4 regions of the Bacillus sp. SIMBA_154 genome follow, and region 2 is predicted to be linked to each of the others. Evidence: riboswitches for the same ligand, from Rfam matches in the RefSeq annotation. Region 2 holds a riboswitch; each other region holds the start of a gene.
What was found. Region 2 has a riboswitch for S-adenosylmethionine ahead of mtnK (S-methyl-5-thioribose kinase). Riboswitches for the same ligand answer to the same signal wherever they lie in the genome.
Positions count from the first base shown of each region.

Region 1: linked by a shared signal. The riboswitch ahead of R0K30_RS13160 (bifunctional homocysteine S-methyltransferase/methylenetetrahydrofolate reductase) and the one ahead of mtnK (S-methyl-5-thioribose kinase) in region 2 are both predicted to bind S-adenosylmethionine.
Region 3: linked by a shared signal. The riboswitch ahead of R0K30_RS19430 (5-methyltetrahydropteroyltriglutamate--homocysteine S-methyltransferase) and the one ahead of mtnK (S-methyl-5-thioribose kinase) in region 2 are both predicted to bind S-adenosylmethionine.
Region 4: linked by a shared signal. The riboswitch ahead of metK (methionine adenosyltransferase) and the one ahead of mtnK (S-methyl-5-thioribose kinase) in region 2 are both predicted to bind S-adenosylmethionine.

Region 1 is NZ_JAWJBV010000009.1:5,015-8,663, forward strand. Features, by position in the region: gene R0K30_RS13145 (BMP family lipoprotein) at 1-88, opposite strand, end outside; gene R0K30_RS13150 (CvfB family protein) at 246-1,094, opposite strand; gene R0K30_RS13155 (YajQ family cyclic di-GMP-binding protein) at 1,332-1,823, shown strand; SAM riboswitch class I at 1,905-2,023, shown strand; gene R0K30_RS13160 (bifunctional homocysteine S-methyltransferase/methylenetetrahydrofolate reductase) at 2,102-3,649, shown strand, end outside.
Region 2 is NZ_JAWJBV010000002.1:397,922-401,570, forward strand. Features, by position in the region: gene R0K30_RS05460 (pyridoxal phosphate-dependent aminotransferase) at 1-911, opposite strand, end outside; SAM riboswitch class I at 1,075-1,232, shown strand; gene mtnK (S-methyl-5-thioribose kinase) at 1,313-2,506, shown strand; gene mtnA (S-methyl-5-thioribose-1-phosphate isomerase) at 2,513-3,574, shown strand; gene R0K30_RS05475 (hypothetical protein) at 3,599-3,649, opposite strand, start outside.
Region 3 is NZ_JAWJBV010000022.1:14,813-18,461, forward strand. Features, by position in the region: gene R0K30_RS19420 (four-carbon acid sugar kinase family protein) at 1-766, shown strand, start outside; gene R0K30_RS19425 (gluconate:H+ symporter) at 817-2,136, shown strand; SAM riboswitch class I at 2,219-2,331, shown strand; gene R0K30_RS19430 (5-methyltetrahydropteroyltriglutamate--homocysteine S-methyltransferase) at 2,419-3,543, shown strand; gene bglH (aryl-phospho-beta-d-glucosidase) at 3,597-3,649, opposite strand, start outside.
Region 4 is NZ_JAWJBV010000014.1:32,182-35,830, forward strand. Features, by position in the region: gene pckA (phosphoenolpyruvate carboxykinase (ATP)) at 1-1,114, opposite strand, end outside; SAM riboswitch class I at 1,342-1,476, shown strand; gene metK (methionine adenosyltransferase) at 1,670-2,872, shown strand; gene asnB (asparagine synthase (glutamine-hydrolyzing)) at 3,020-3,649, shown strand, end outside.

The DNA of each region.
Region 1 (3,649 bases), on a different contig from region 2:
ACTTCGGTGGTCCTCCCTGTTGATTGCTGCATGAGGCGAGTACCATGAGCATGGCTGCCATCAGAAGTATTGACACCTTCACTTTCATCCAAAAACACACTCCTTTTATCATCCTTACTCCTTTCTTATCGGATTTGAGTGGCGTTGTTTCAATGATAAAGGGAAGGTTTTTCAGCTTTTTTCATGACTTTTTTCACTGAAAAAAACCATTATTTATGACAAAAATAAAAAAAGTGAGCAAATGCTCACTTTTTCTCGTAGGTCCAGCCTTCTTCTTGATAGACTAGATCATTTTTCATCAGATGACCTAATGCGCGTTTAAAGGCCGCCTTGCTCATTTGAAATCGTTCACGAATATCTTCTGGATCACTTTTATCCCAGTAAGGCATGGCGCCATTTCTCGTTCTCATATAGGTTAAAATTTCTTCTGCATCAACAGATAACGCGTCCTGCTTTCTAGGAAGCAAAGAAACGTTCACGGTTCCATCCTCTTTCACCGCAATGACGCGGCCTGTCACTTCCGATCCTAATCTTGGTTCTTCCTTTCGTTCTGTGCGGTGGATAAATCCCCTCACCCCTGTATCTGTCAGCATAAAAGAGCCTGTCGCAATTAAGCGATAAATTGTCCCAGTGATTTCTTTGTTCATTAAGGTTTCTGGCGCCTCAGTGAACAATTCACTGATCACATCCTCAGTGGCTGTCTTTGCGAACATTCTACCGTAGCTTGTGACTTTCAGCATACAGTAGAGTTTGTCTCCTTTTTTCGGCCATGCTTCCTCAAAAGGCGGGAGGTGTTCTGTTGCAACAAGTGCATCCTTTGATAGCCCGACATCGACAAATGCGCCCATGTCTTCTACAACGTCTACGACTTCTACCCAGCCATATGTATGTGCATTAATTGTAGGTATTTTCATCGTAGCTGCTAGTCTTTCTTCATGATCTACATATAAGTAGACCTCTACTTCATCCCTGTCATCAATATCCTCTGTCATCTCACTGCGGTGCAAGAGGACAGAATCTTCACCATCTGTCAAAAAGTAGCCGTACTCCATCTCGTTCTCTATTTGCAAGGTCAATTGCTCACCTGGTCTCATGTTCTCTTCCTTCCTATCTGCCCATAAAAGAGCGTTCGTTCATCTTTTGATTCACTTTATTCTACTATACTTCTTTCAACATGAACATCTCTAGTTCTGTTAGCTAAAGTGGACAAACTTCCCTTGATTTATACCGCAAGCGGCTGAACTCTTTGATTTGTCTATATGATAAAGCTTCTTCTTGCCCTGTTTGCATGATAAAATAGACGCAATATCTATACTTGGAGGTCATGTGTTATGGCAAAAGAAAGTTCATTTGATATTGTATCGAAGGTGGAACTGCCAGAGGTGCAAAACGCCATTCAAGCAGCGCTAAAAGAAATTAAAAATCGTTATGATTTTAAAGGAAGTAAAAGTGATATTTCACTTGAAAAAGAAGAGCTCGTTCTCATCTCAGATGATGACTTCAAGCTTGAACAGCTAAAAGATGTGCTTGTGACAAAGCTGATTAAACGAAATGTACCAACTAAAAACATCGACTACGGAAAAACCGAACATGCCCTAGGCGGAACAGTACGCCAGCGTGCCAAGCTGATTAGCGGTATCGATAAAGACAATGCCAAAAAGATCAACGCACTCATTAAGCAATCTGGGATCAAAGTGAAGTCGCAGTTTCAGGATGACCAAGTGCGTGTAACAGGGAAAAATAAAGATGATTTACAAGAGGTCATTTCACTCATGCGCAAAGCAGATTTGCCGATTGACGTCCAATTTATAAATTTTCGATAAATTTTAAATTTTCCATTGATTATTTTCGATTTTTTCGTTACAGTTGATGGAAGTTCAATTCATTGACATGTTCATATCGCTTTCTTATCAAGAGAGGCAGAGGGACTGGCCCTGTGAAGCCTCAGCAACCGGTGTAGTAGAAATGTATTTTCTATGACCAAGGTGCTAAATCCAGCAAGCAACTGCTTGGAAGATAAGGAGAAGAATTACGATACAGCCAAAAAGTCTTCTTCTTATCAGAAGGCTTTTTTTGTTACATAGAAATAAGGAGGAATACAATGGGCCTATTACAAGACTTACAAAATCGCGTATTGATTGCTGACGGAGCAATGGGAACACTTTTATACTCTTACGGCATTGACCGGTGCTTTGAAGAACTAAATTTATCAAAAGAAGATGAAGTGAAAAGAGTGCATGAGGCGTATGTGCAGGCTGGAGCTGACATCATCCAAACGAACACGTACGGTGCGAATTATATTAAACTATCCCGCTACGGCTTAGAGGAAGAAACAAAACGCATCAATACAAAAGCGGTACAAATTGCAAAAGCTGCCGCTGGCTCAGCTTATGTACTCGGAACGATTGGCGGCATTCGAACGTTTAACAAAAATGCCTACTCGATAGACGAGATCAAACGAAGCTTTAGAGAGCAGCTGTACATCCTATTAAATGAACAGCCTGACGGATTATTGCTTGAAACGTATTATGATATGGAAGAGGCGAAGGCCGTTCTCGAAATTGCGCGCAAAGAAACGACTCTCCCGATTGTCATGAACGTATCCATGCACGAGCAAGGTGTTTTGCAGGACGGTACACCGCTGAAGGACGGTTTATCTGAATTATCCTCTCTTGGCGCTGATGTCGTTGGGATCAACTGCAGGCTGGGCCCTTATCATATGATTCAGGCACTCGAAGGCGTTCCGATTTTGGAAAATTCTCATTTATCTGTCTATCCTAACAGCAGTCTCCCGTCTCTTGAAGAAGGCAGACTCGTCTATGATACAGATAATGATTATTTCCGAAAAAGTGCACTAGAGTTTAGAAATCAAGGCGCACGCATTATCGGAGGCTGCTGCGGAACGACGCCTCAGCATATTAACGCAATGGCTGAAGCAGTTAAAGATTTAGCACCGATCACTGAAAAAGAAGTGAAAGTATTAAAAGAAGAAATCATTTCGATCCAAGACCAGCGCACTGAACCTGGTCTTGACGAGCTGGCTGTTAAAAAACGATCGATTATCGTAGAGCTGGACCCGCCAAAGAAGCTGAACTTTGAAAAATTCCTTGTCGCAGCAAATGAATTAAAGAGTGCAGGCATTGATGCCCTGACGTTAGCTGATAATTCTCTTGCGACTCCGCGCATTAGCAATGTGGCTTGCGGTGCATTATTGAAACAGCAGCTTGATATGCGTTCACTTGTCCATATCACGTGTCGTGATCGTAATTTAATTGGGCTACAATCCCATTTGATGGGACTCGACACTCTCGGATTAACCGATATTTTAGCCATTACAGGCGACCCGTCTAAAATTGGTGACTTCCCAGGTGCAACATCTGTTTATGATTTAACCTCCTTTGATTTGATCCGTCTCATCAAACAGTTTAACGAAGGACTTTCTTTCTCAGGGAAGCCGCTTGGTAAAAAGACCAATTTTTCAGTGGCTGGCGCGTTTAATCCAAATGTACGTCATATTGATAAAGCAGTAAAACGTCTTGAGAAAAAAATAGAATACGGGGCTGATTATTTCATCTCACAGCCTGTTTATTCAGAGGAACAGCTAGTGAAAATTCATGAGGAAAGCCGTCATTTGGATAAACCGATTTAC
Region 2 (3,649 bases):
TTTCGTCTTTTTTCATAACGATCATTTTGCACCTGTACGCACGTTTGATCGCTTAAAAGAGCTTCTGCTGCTGCATCTTGAGTAGCTTTAAACAGTGACACAAACAGATGATCCTGATAAAGCTCGATCGCTTCAATGACAGAGGGATTTCCTGCTGCAAAACCAACTCTCCAGCCGGCCATATTATATGTTTTGGACAATGTGTAAATTTCAATACCCGTCTCTTTCGCTCCATCTATTTGCAGGAAGCTGACCGGCTTTTCTCCATCGAATCCAATGCCGCCATATGCGAAATCATGGACAACACACAATTTGTGATCTTTCGCAAAAGTAACGGTTTCTTCAAAAAATGCACGACTTGCAGTGGCACCAGTCGGATTGTTTGGGTAATTTAAGTACATCAATTTTGCCTGTTTCTTATCAGCCTCAGGCAATAGATGGTAGTCAGGTAAAAAATCATTTTGTTCAAGAAGAGGCATGGTGACCATATGAGCTCCAGCAAGCACAGCGCCTGACCAGTAATCAGGATAACCAGGGTCTGGGACAAGCAGCGTATCACCCGGATTCAGTAAGCATTGCGGCAGCTCAACAAGTCCCGCTTTCCCGCCAAATAAAATGGCGATTTCTGTCTTCGGATCAAGCGTGACACCATATTCTCTTTCATAAAAGGCTGCGGCGGCCTTTTTTAGTTTTGCTGTTCCGCGAAAAGAGGAGTATTGATGATTTTCGGGCTTTGCTACCGCTTCCTGCATGGCTTTTACAATATGCGGAGGAGTTGGCTGATCAGGATTTCCCTGGCCTAAATTTATGATATCAGCTCCTTCCTGCACTTTTTTCTGCACTTTTTGGACAAGCGACGCAAAAAACTGTTTCGGTAAATGTTTCAACACATCTGATTGCTGGAATTCCATTTTTTTCACCTTCTATTCAAGTTACGTGACAATACACTCACTGTAATGGATTGTTTTATGAATTGTAAAGCAATTTTGAAAAAAGATTGACATGTGAAGAGCAGCTCTGATAATATCTTGAATTAAGAAATGCATGCAGACAAAACAATGACATATTGATTTCTCTTATCGAGAGTTGGGCGAGGGATTTGGCCTTTTGACCCCAACAGCAACCGACCGTTAATACCACTGTGAAGTGGGGCGCAGCAAGTAAAGCGCCAAGACAATTGTCTTATAGGGCACGGTGCTAATTCCATCAGACGTATGTGCTGAGAGATAAGAGAGGCTTAGAGCATACACGCTATCAAGCCTCTTTCTCTCAGGAGAAAGAGGCTTTTTTATATGATTTGGAGGGGAAGCAATTGGTTACACTTACGGCATCATATGAAGAATTAACAGAGAGCTCGGCAGTTGCACTGGCGATTAGACTTGGTTTGATCAAAGAAAGCAGTCATTTGACATGTACTGAAATCGGTGACGGGAATTTAAATTACGTCTTTCATATTTTTGATCACAAACGTGAAAAAGGATTGATCATCAAGCAGGCACTGCCTTATGCAAAGGTGGTTGGGGAGAGCTGGCCGCTTACATTAGACCGTGCAAGAATTGAAAGTGCTGTACTGATTAAGCAGTCAGAATATGCGCCGCACCTCGTACCAGCAGTCTATTATTCTGATACAGCTCTTGCTGTGACAGCAATGGAGGATCTATCACACTTAGAAATCGTCAGAAAAGGGCTAATTGCCGGAAAACAATATCCGCACTTATCAGATCATGTCGGTGAATTTTTAGGCAAAACACTATTTTACACATCTGACTTTGCCACAAATCCTAAAATCAAAAAACAATTCGTGAAGCAGTTTACGAACCCTGATCTTTGTGACATCACAGAAAAGCTCGTCTTCACAGACCCTTTCTTTAATAGTGAAACAAATGACTTCGAAGAGGAATTAAGAGAAGATGCCGAAGCGCTGTGGGCGGATCTTGCCGTGCAAGCAAAAGCAGCAGAGCTAAAGCGCATTTTCTTAACCTCAGCTGAAACACTGGTTCATGGAGATCTTCATACAGGAAGTATTTTTGCAAGCGAGACTGAAACAAAGATCATTGATCCAGAATTCGCTTTTTACGGTCCCTTTGGATTTGATATCGGACACTTTATTGCCAATCTGTTCTTGAATGCTTTATCTCATGAGAATGAACAGGATCAGCAGCACCTTTTTGCTCATGTTGTCAATGTATGGGCCACATTCAAAGAAGTGTTCACAAAGGCTTGGAAAGAAGACAGCATTGAAGCGTTTAGTGTATCGGACAGCTTTTTAGAAACAACCTTTGACCGTATTTTAAAAGAAGCGACAGGCTTTGCCGGCTGTGAGCTTGTTCGCCGAACAATTGGGCTTGCTCATGCGGCTGATCTGGATGCGATTCCATCATCAACTAAACGGATTCAGCAGAAAAAAGCAGCACTTACGCTCGGAAAAACATTCATTAAACAATATCATGCAGTGGAAACAGCGTCTGACCTCGTCGCATTATTCCAGCAGTCTGTAAAGGAGTGACGGGTTTTGTCTAAAGAATTTGAAGTTCCCCGTTCCGTCGAATGGGAAGAAAACCATATTAACATTTTGAATCAGCAAAAATTACCGGCCGAAACCGTATTTGAGCATTTATTTACTAAAGAAGATGTGTATGATGCGATTGTGACGTTAAAAGTGCGCGGAGCACCTGCTATTGGCATTACAGCAGCTTTTGGGCTGGCGCTGAGTGCTCAAGGAATTGATACAGAAGAAATTGATGTCTTTCAACAAGAAGTCGCTCGACTAAAAGAATATTTAAACAGTGCTCGTCCAACAGCTGTGAACCTTGCCTGGGCATTAGACCGACTGATTCAGCGCATTGAGCGTGCTGCTTCGGTGAATGCAGCCAAAACAGATCTTGTCCATGAAGCCATTCAAATTCAAATCGAAGATGAAGAAACATGCAGGCAAATTGGTCAAAATGCTCTCCAGCTCTTTAAATCAGGTGACCGTATTATGACCATTTGTAATGCAGGCTCCATCGCAACGAGCCGTTACGGAACAGCGCTTGCTCCTTTTTATTTAGCCAAAAAGAAAAATCTTGATCTTCACATTTATGCTTGTGAAACACGCCCTGTTCTTCAAGGCGCTCGACTGACGACATGGGAGCTGATGCAGGGCGGTGTGGATGTGACGCTCATCACAGATAACATGGCAGCCCATACGATGAAAGAAAAGCAAATTTCTGCTGTCATTGTTGGAGCTGATCGAATCGCTCGAAATGGAGATACAGCGAATAAGATTGGAACGTTAGGTCTTGCCATTCTGGCCAAACACTTTCAAATTCCGTTTTTTGTGACAGCACCACTTTCGACCTTTGATGTATCGACCCGCGATGGGGCAGATATTCCGATTGAAGAGCGCGACCCGCTGGAAGTTAAGGAATTAAACGGCATACAAATTGCACCGCCCGATGTTCAGGTATTTAATCCCGCCTTTGATGTCACTCCCCACCATCTCATTTCAGGTATCATTACAGAGAAAGGAATTATCACTTCCAATTACACAGAGGAGATTGATGCACTTTTCACTGAAAGCATCTCACTCTGATCACAAAAAAGCGCCGTGTTCTTGTCATTTAAGAGCACCGCGCTTTTTTGTTTCGATCGTTTTGGCTAAAATTTC
Region 3 (3,649 bases), on a different contig from region 2:
ACGCATTGATCAAATCAAGGAGCAGCTCATGACCGTGAAGGATTTTCAAAAGGTGGTTGTGAACGCTGTAGATTATGACAATGTCAAAGTCTTTGTCACCGCCCTCATTGATGCCACCCAAGCAGGTCAGCAATTTATTTTCAGAAGTGCGGCTGCTCTCACAAAAGTACTTGGCGGCATCCACGACCAATCCATATTAACAAGAAAAGACTTGATACAAGAAGAAAGCCCAAACGGTGGTCTTATCATGGTTGGTTCTCATGTCAAAAAAACAACGGAACAATTAAGAGCGCTACAGCAAAATAAAGAGATCGCTTTTATTGAATTTAATACACATCTCGTGTTAGAACCCAAAGAATTTCAAGAGGAAATTGACCGCGTGATTGAGCAAACCGAAATGTTGTTAGCATCCGGTCAATCTGTTGCTGTTTATACAAGAAGAGAACGCCTTGACCTTGGGGACAATCGTCAAGAGGAGGAATTAAAGCTTTCCGTTCAAATTAGTGATGCTGTGACAAGCATTGTCCAGCGCCTCACAATTCGCCCTAAATATCTCATTGCCAAAGGTGGAATTACCTCAAGTGATATTGGAACAAGAGGGCTTAGCGTCAAACGTGCGACTGTTGCAGGTCAAATTAAACCTGGTATTCCCGTTTGGCAAACAGGAGAAGAAAGTAAATTCCCCTTCATTTCTTACGTGATTTTCCCGGGAAATGTTGGCTCAAAGGATACGTTAAAAGAAGCTGTAGAAATACTTGAAGGATAAAGCGCAGGGAGTGTTCTCGCTCCCTTATGCACCACAAAGGAGGAAAGACCATGTCGTTAGTTTTTATTGGACTTGGCGTTTTGTTATTGCTTTTACTCATGGTTGTCTTTAAGTTAAACGCTTTCATTTCGTTGATTATTGTCTCTTTAATTGTTGCTGTTTTAGAAGGTATGTCACCACTTGAAGCGATTGCTTCCGTCGAAAAAGGACTCGGTAGTACACTCGGGCATCTAGCACTGGTTCTCGGTTTTGGAGCGATGCTCGGTAAATTGATGGCTGATTCTGGCGGCGCCCAGCGCATTGCGATGACGCTCATTGACCGATTCGGCATTGGGAAAATCCAATGGGCAACAATGCTGACTGGATTTGTTATTGGAATTGCTCTGTTTTATGAAACCGGATTCATTATCTTAATTCCATTAGTCTTTACCATTGCTCAAGCCGCAAGACTTCCTGTGTTGTATGTTGGCATGCCGCTCGTCGCTGCACTCATCACAACACATGGCTTCCTCCCTCCTCATCCAGGGCCGACAGCCATTGCCAATGTCTTTCAAGCAAACATGGGACAAACGTTGTTAGTTGGAATTATTTTAGCAATTCCTGCTGTGTTAGTAGGAGGACTACTGTTTACGAAACTATTTCAAAAAGATCAATTGCATGCACATATACCGAAAAACTTATTTAATCCAAAGGAATTTACAGAAGAGGAAATGCCAAGCTTCGGGATTAGCATTTTTACCGCTGTTTTGCCTGTATTACTTATGACATTCAGAGCATTTTTAGAAATTTTCTTCCCATCCTCTCCATTCTTGCCAACAGCTGAGTTTTTAGGTGAACCGGCGATTGCGCTATTAATCTCAGTGCTGCTTGCCATCTACACGTTTGGACTTGGCAGGGGCAAAAGCATGCAGGAAGTCATGAAGTCGATCACGGATTCTATTGGCTCCATTGCAATGATTCTATTAATTATTGCAGGCGGCGGCGCTTTTAAACAGGTGCTCATCGATAGCGGCGTCGATCAATACATTGCTGGGATCATGCAAGGAAGCACTCTTTCTCCCCTGCTCCTCACCTGGCTGATTGCTGCTGTCCTGCGTGTATCATTAGGGTCAGCAACTGTCGCCGGTCTCACCGCGGCTGGCATTTCTGCACCACTTATTGGATTAACGGGTGTCAGCCCGGAATTAATGGTGATCGCAACAGGTGCCGGAAGTATTACGTTCTCTCACGTGAATGATGCGGGTTTCTGGATTTATAAAGAATACTTTAACCTGTCAATGGCCCAAACCTTTAAAACATGGACATTGATGGTCACTGTTCTTTCACTTGTCGGACTAGCTGGTGTTCTTGTCGCTGATTTGTTTATGTAGGAAAATAAATTGTAAAAACCATTGACTTTTTCTCGAAAAGATTGAATAATTGTGTATATTAAGAAAATTGAATCAAAAGGTAACCTTATTAAGAGTGGTGGAGGGACTGGCCCTGTGAAACCCGGCAACCGCTGTTCCTAGGAACAGAATGGTGCTAATTCCTTAAGCAAGCACACGCTTGTTTGAAGATAAGGCAGAGATCTCACAGTATATGATGCTCTTCCTTATCCAAGGAAGAGCTTTTTTATTTGATATTCAACCTGTAGAAGGAAGGGATTCAGCATGACACAAGTACAAACCATTGGAAAGAAAACAACAAAGCCGCCATTTCGCGCAGATCAAGTAGGAAGTTTACTCCGTTCAGAGCGCATCAAAGAAGCACGTAAGCAAAAAGCAGACGGTACGCTGACAGCAGAGCAGCTCCGACAAATTAAAAATGCAGAAATCACACGTATTGTGGAGAAGCAAAAGGAGATTGGATTAGAGGTTGTGACAGACGGAGAATTCAGACGTGCATGGTGGCATTTTGACTTTCTTGAAGGACTTGATGGGGTCGAAGGATTTGAAGCAGATCAGGGCATTCAATTCCACAACACAACGACAAAAGCACGAGGCATTAAGGTAACGGGTAAAATCGATTTTACAGAGCACCCAATGCTAGAAGATTACCGCTTCCTTCACAGCATCGCTGGTGATCATACGGCAAAAATGACGATTCCAAGTCCGAATATGCTCTTTTTCCGTGGAAAGCTTGATGAAGGTGTGTATGACAGCTTAGATGATTTCCACCATGATGTGGCCCAGGCGTATAAGAAAGCCATCCGTGCTTTTTATGATGCAGGCTGCCGCTACTTGCAGCTAGATGATACGGCATGGGCAGTGTTCTTTTCTGAAAAAGGTCATGAACAAATCAAAGCCTTTGGCCGCGAGGAAGATGAACTTCGTGAGTCGTTTGCAAAAACAATCAATGAAGCCGTTGCCGATCGCCCAGAGGATTTAGTCATCACAATGCACATTTGCCGTGGCAATTTTAAATCAACATGGGCAGCTGAAGGTGGTTACGAAGCAGCGGCAGAAACGATTTTTGCTGGTTTAGATCTTGATGGCCTCTTTTTAGAATTTGACGACGATCGTTCTGGCGGATTTGAGCCTCTTCGATATGTGAAGAACCCAAATCTTCAAATCGTACTTGGTCTTGTGACTTCAAAGTACGGTGAGCTTGAGCCGGTTGAACAAATTAAAAAACGAATCGAGGAAGCGGCTCAATATGTGGACATTAACCAAATTTGTTTGAGTCCACAATGCGGATTCGCATCCACGGAGGAAGGCAATCTGTTAACAGAAGAGCAGCAATGGGAAAAGCTGCGTCATGTGATTGAGATTGCTGATCAAGTGTGGACTTCATAGTCCCTTGACGAAAAAAGAGACAAACCGCATCATCAGCGGTTTGTCTCTTTCTTTTATACATCTAAATAATCACCATTCGTAGCAATCACTTGTTTATACCAATCGA
Region 4 (3,649 bases), on a different contig from region 2:
AACCGCTCAAGAAATGGTACATCGCCTGTTCTTTTGTTAAACGGCTGATTGGAGGTAAAACGCCAAATGCATCAGCTGTTAAGAAGACAATAGCAGATGGATGACCTGCGATACTTGGTTTCACGATGTTATCAATCATTTCGATTGGGTAAGCAGCCCGTGTATTTTCAGTAAAGAATGTATCATCATAATCCGCTTCACGAGTTTCTTCATCAAGCACAACATTTTCTAGCACTGATCCGAAGCTGATGGCTTTGTAGATTTGTGGTTCTTTTTCTTCACTTAAGTTCACACATTTCGCATAGCATCCGCCCTCGATATTGAAGACACCTGTGCCAGACCATCCGTGTTCATCGTCTCCGATCAGCTTGCGGCTTGCGCTTGCAGAAAGCGTCGTTTTCCCAGTCCCTGAAAGGCCGAAGAATAATGCGACATCGCCTTCTTGACCAACGTTTGCTGAGCAGTGCATCGATAAAATATCTTGCTCAGGCAGCAGGTAGTTCATGACAGAGAAAATCGATTTCTTCATCTCTCCTGCATACTCTGTTCCACCAATGAGAATCGTCCGTTTTTCAAAAGAAACGATAATGAATGTTTCAGAGTTTGTTCCATCTGTTTCAGGATCTGCTTTAAAGTGAGGTGCAGATAAGATGGTGAAAGGTTTTTCGTTAGCTGATGGCGTTGACCCGTCAGGTCTGATGAATAGCTGCTTTGCAAAGAGATTGTGCCATGCAAATTCGTTTACAACTGTAATCGGCATACGGTATCTTTCGTCAGCGCCGGCAAACCCTTCAAAGACAAATAGTTCATCACGTTCTTTTAAGTATGAGACAACCTTTGTATATAAACGATCAAATGCTTCTTTAGAGATCGGCTGGTTTACATGACCCCAATCGATTTTATGCTCAGAGCTTTCTTCTTTGACGATAAATTTATCTTTAGGCGAACGTCCAGTGTAAGCACCAGTTGTGGCGCGGACAGCTCCTGTTGATGTTAAAACGCCTTCATTACGTGCCAAAATCTTTTCAACAAGTTTCGGAACAGATAAATTTTGGTGCGTATTTTCTAATGAGAGCAATGACTGCAAATCTTCTTTTAAATCCACTGAGTTCATAAAAAAACCCTTCCTTTACCGTTGAATTTGTTTGTTTCGATTAGTATAACACATTGATAATAATAGTCTATACTATTTAAATATTTTTGTGTGTGTTTTTTCATTTCTGCTATGAAAATATGCTTTTTGGTGATGCTAATTGTGAGGTGAAAAAAGAGGAGAGATAATTCCTATGAAGCATTGACATGACGCAAGGGTTTAAGATAAGATATCTTATTGAACGGATACTCTTATCCCGAGTTGGTGGAGGGACAGGCCCGATGAAGCCCAGCAACCGGTTTCTTATGAAAAAGGCATGAACATGCTGAGAAACCAAGGTGCTAACCTGATGCAAGGTACAAGAACACCTTGAGCGATAAGAGTGAAAGGCATGCGATCTCAGACCCTTTCCTCGAAATGAAGGAAATGGTTTTTTTATTTTTGGGATATCATATGAACAAATTGCCAATAACATCTCTAATATAAACGTTTTCATATAAGAGGGAACGAGTTCCGTATCATATTGGAGGCCTCATCTTGGGATGATGTGGCCTTGTACAGGAGGAAATAGCCATTATGAGTCAAAATCGTCGTTTATTTACTTCAGAATCAGTGACAGAAGGACATCCGGATAAAATCTGTGATCAAATTTCAGACAGCATTTTGGATGAAATTTTAAAGAAAGATCCAAATGCACGTGTTGCCTGTGAGACCTCTGTAACAACCGGTCTCGTATTAGTAAGCGGTGAGATTACAACGTCTACTTATGTCGATATTCCAAAGACGGTACGTGACACGATTAAGGAAATTGGCTACACACGTGCGAAATATGGTTTTGATGCGGAAACATGTGCTGTGCTAACATCAATTGATGAACAGTCTGCTGATATTGCGCAAGGTGTAGACAAAGCGCTTGAAGCACGTGAAGGAACAATGACTGAAGAAGAAATTGATGCGATTGGTGCAGGTGACCAAGGTCTTATGTTTGGTTTTGCAAACAACGAAACAGAAGAGCTGATGCCGCTGCCGATTTCACTAGCGCATAAATTATCTCGTCGTTTAACAGAAGTACGCAAGGATCAAACACTTGCATACCTTCGCCCAGATGGAAAAACACAAGTAACAGTTGAATATGATGAACAAAACAAACCAGTTCGTATTGACACAGTGGTTATTTCCACGCAGCATGCACCAGAAGTGACGCTTGAACAAATTCAAAGCGATTTAAAAGAGCATGTCATCCACCCTGTGGTTCCAAGTGAACTGATTGATGAAGAGACAAAATACTTTATTAACCCAACAGGCCGTTTTGTCATCGGTGGACCTCAAGGGGATGCTGGTTTAACTGGACGTAAAATCATCGTTGATACGTATGGCGGCTACGCTCGTCATGGCGGCGGTGCTTTCTCTGGTAAGGACGCAACAAAGGTTGACCGTTCTGCAGCATATGCTGCTCGTTACGTAGCGAAAAACATCGTAGCAGCTGGCCTTGCAGATTCTTGTGAAGTGCAACTTGCTTATGCAATTGGTGTTGCACAGCCTGTATCGATTTCAATTGATACATTCGGAACAGGAAAAGCTTCTGAAGAAAAATTAATTGAGGTGGTTCGTGCGAACTTTGATCTACGTCCGGCTGGCATTATTAAAATGCTCGATCTGCGTCGTCCGATCTATAAACAAACAGCTGCATACGGACATTTTGGCCGTCACGATTTAGATCTCCCATGGGAAAAAACGGATAAAGCCGACACGCTTCGCAAGGAAGCATTAGGACAATAACAACATATAAAACCGCTTATTTTAAGCGGTTTTCCTTTTGATTAAAAAAAATTCTATAAAAAGCGTAAAAATGTGAAACGAAATCGTACAAAATACTGTCTAATTATAGGTCTACTTTTAGAAATAACATAACGTGGAGGCAATAATATGTGTGGGTTTGTTGGTGTATTTAATCACCGTCCATTGTCCGAAACTACTGAGCAGGAAGAGTTAATTAAACAAATGAATCGTCTCATCGTTCATCGTGGTCCGGATGATGAGGGGTACTTCCATGATGAGCATGTAGGATTTGGATTTAGACGTTTAAGTATTATAGATGTTGAACATGGAAAGCAGCCGCTTTCTTATGAAGATGAGAAATATTGGATTATTTTCAACGGAGAAATTTATAACTATGTGGAGCTGAAGGAAGAGCTTGTGAAAAAGGGCTATACGTTCAGCACAGATTCTGATACGGAAGTACTTCTTGCCACATATCGTCACTATAAAGAAGAAGCAGCTTCAAAGCTTCGCGGCATGTTTGCCTTTTTAATTTGGGATAAAGAAGCGCAGTTATTATATGGCGCAAGAGATCCTTTTGGCATCAAACCGCTTTATTTTACACAAATGGATGAGCAAGTGTACTTTGCTTCTGAACGCAAAAGCTTAATGGCTGTAAATGAGAACATTTTATTTGATGAGACCTCTCTGCAGCAATACATGTCTTTCCAATTCGTTCCTGAGCCAAATACACTTGATCAAAAGGTGCACAAGGTGGAGCCAGGTCATCAGTTTACA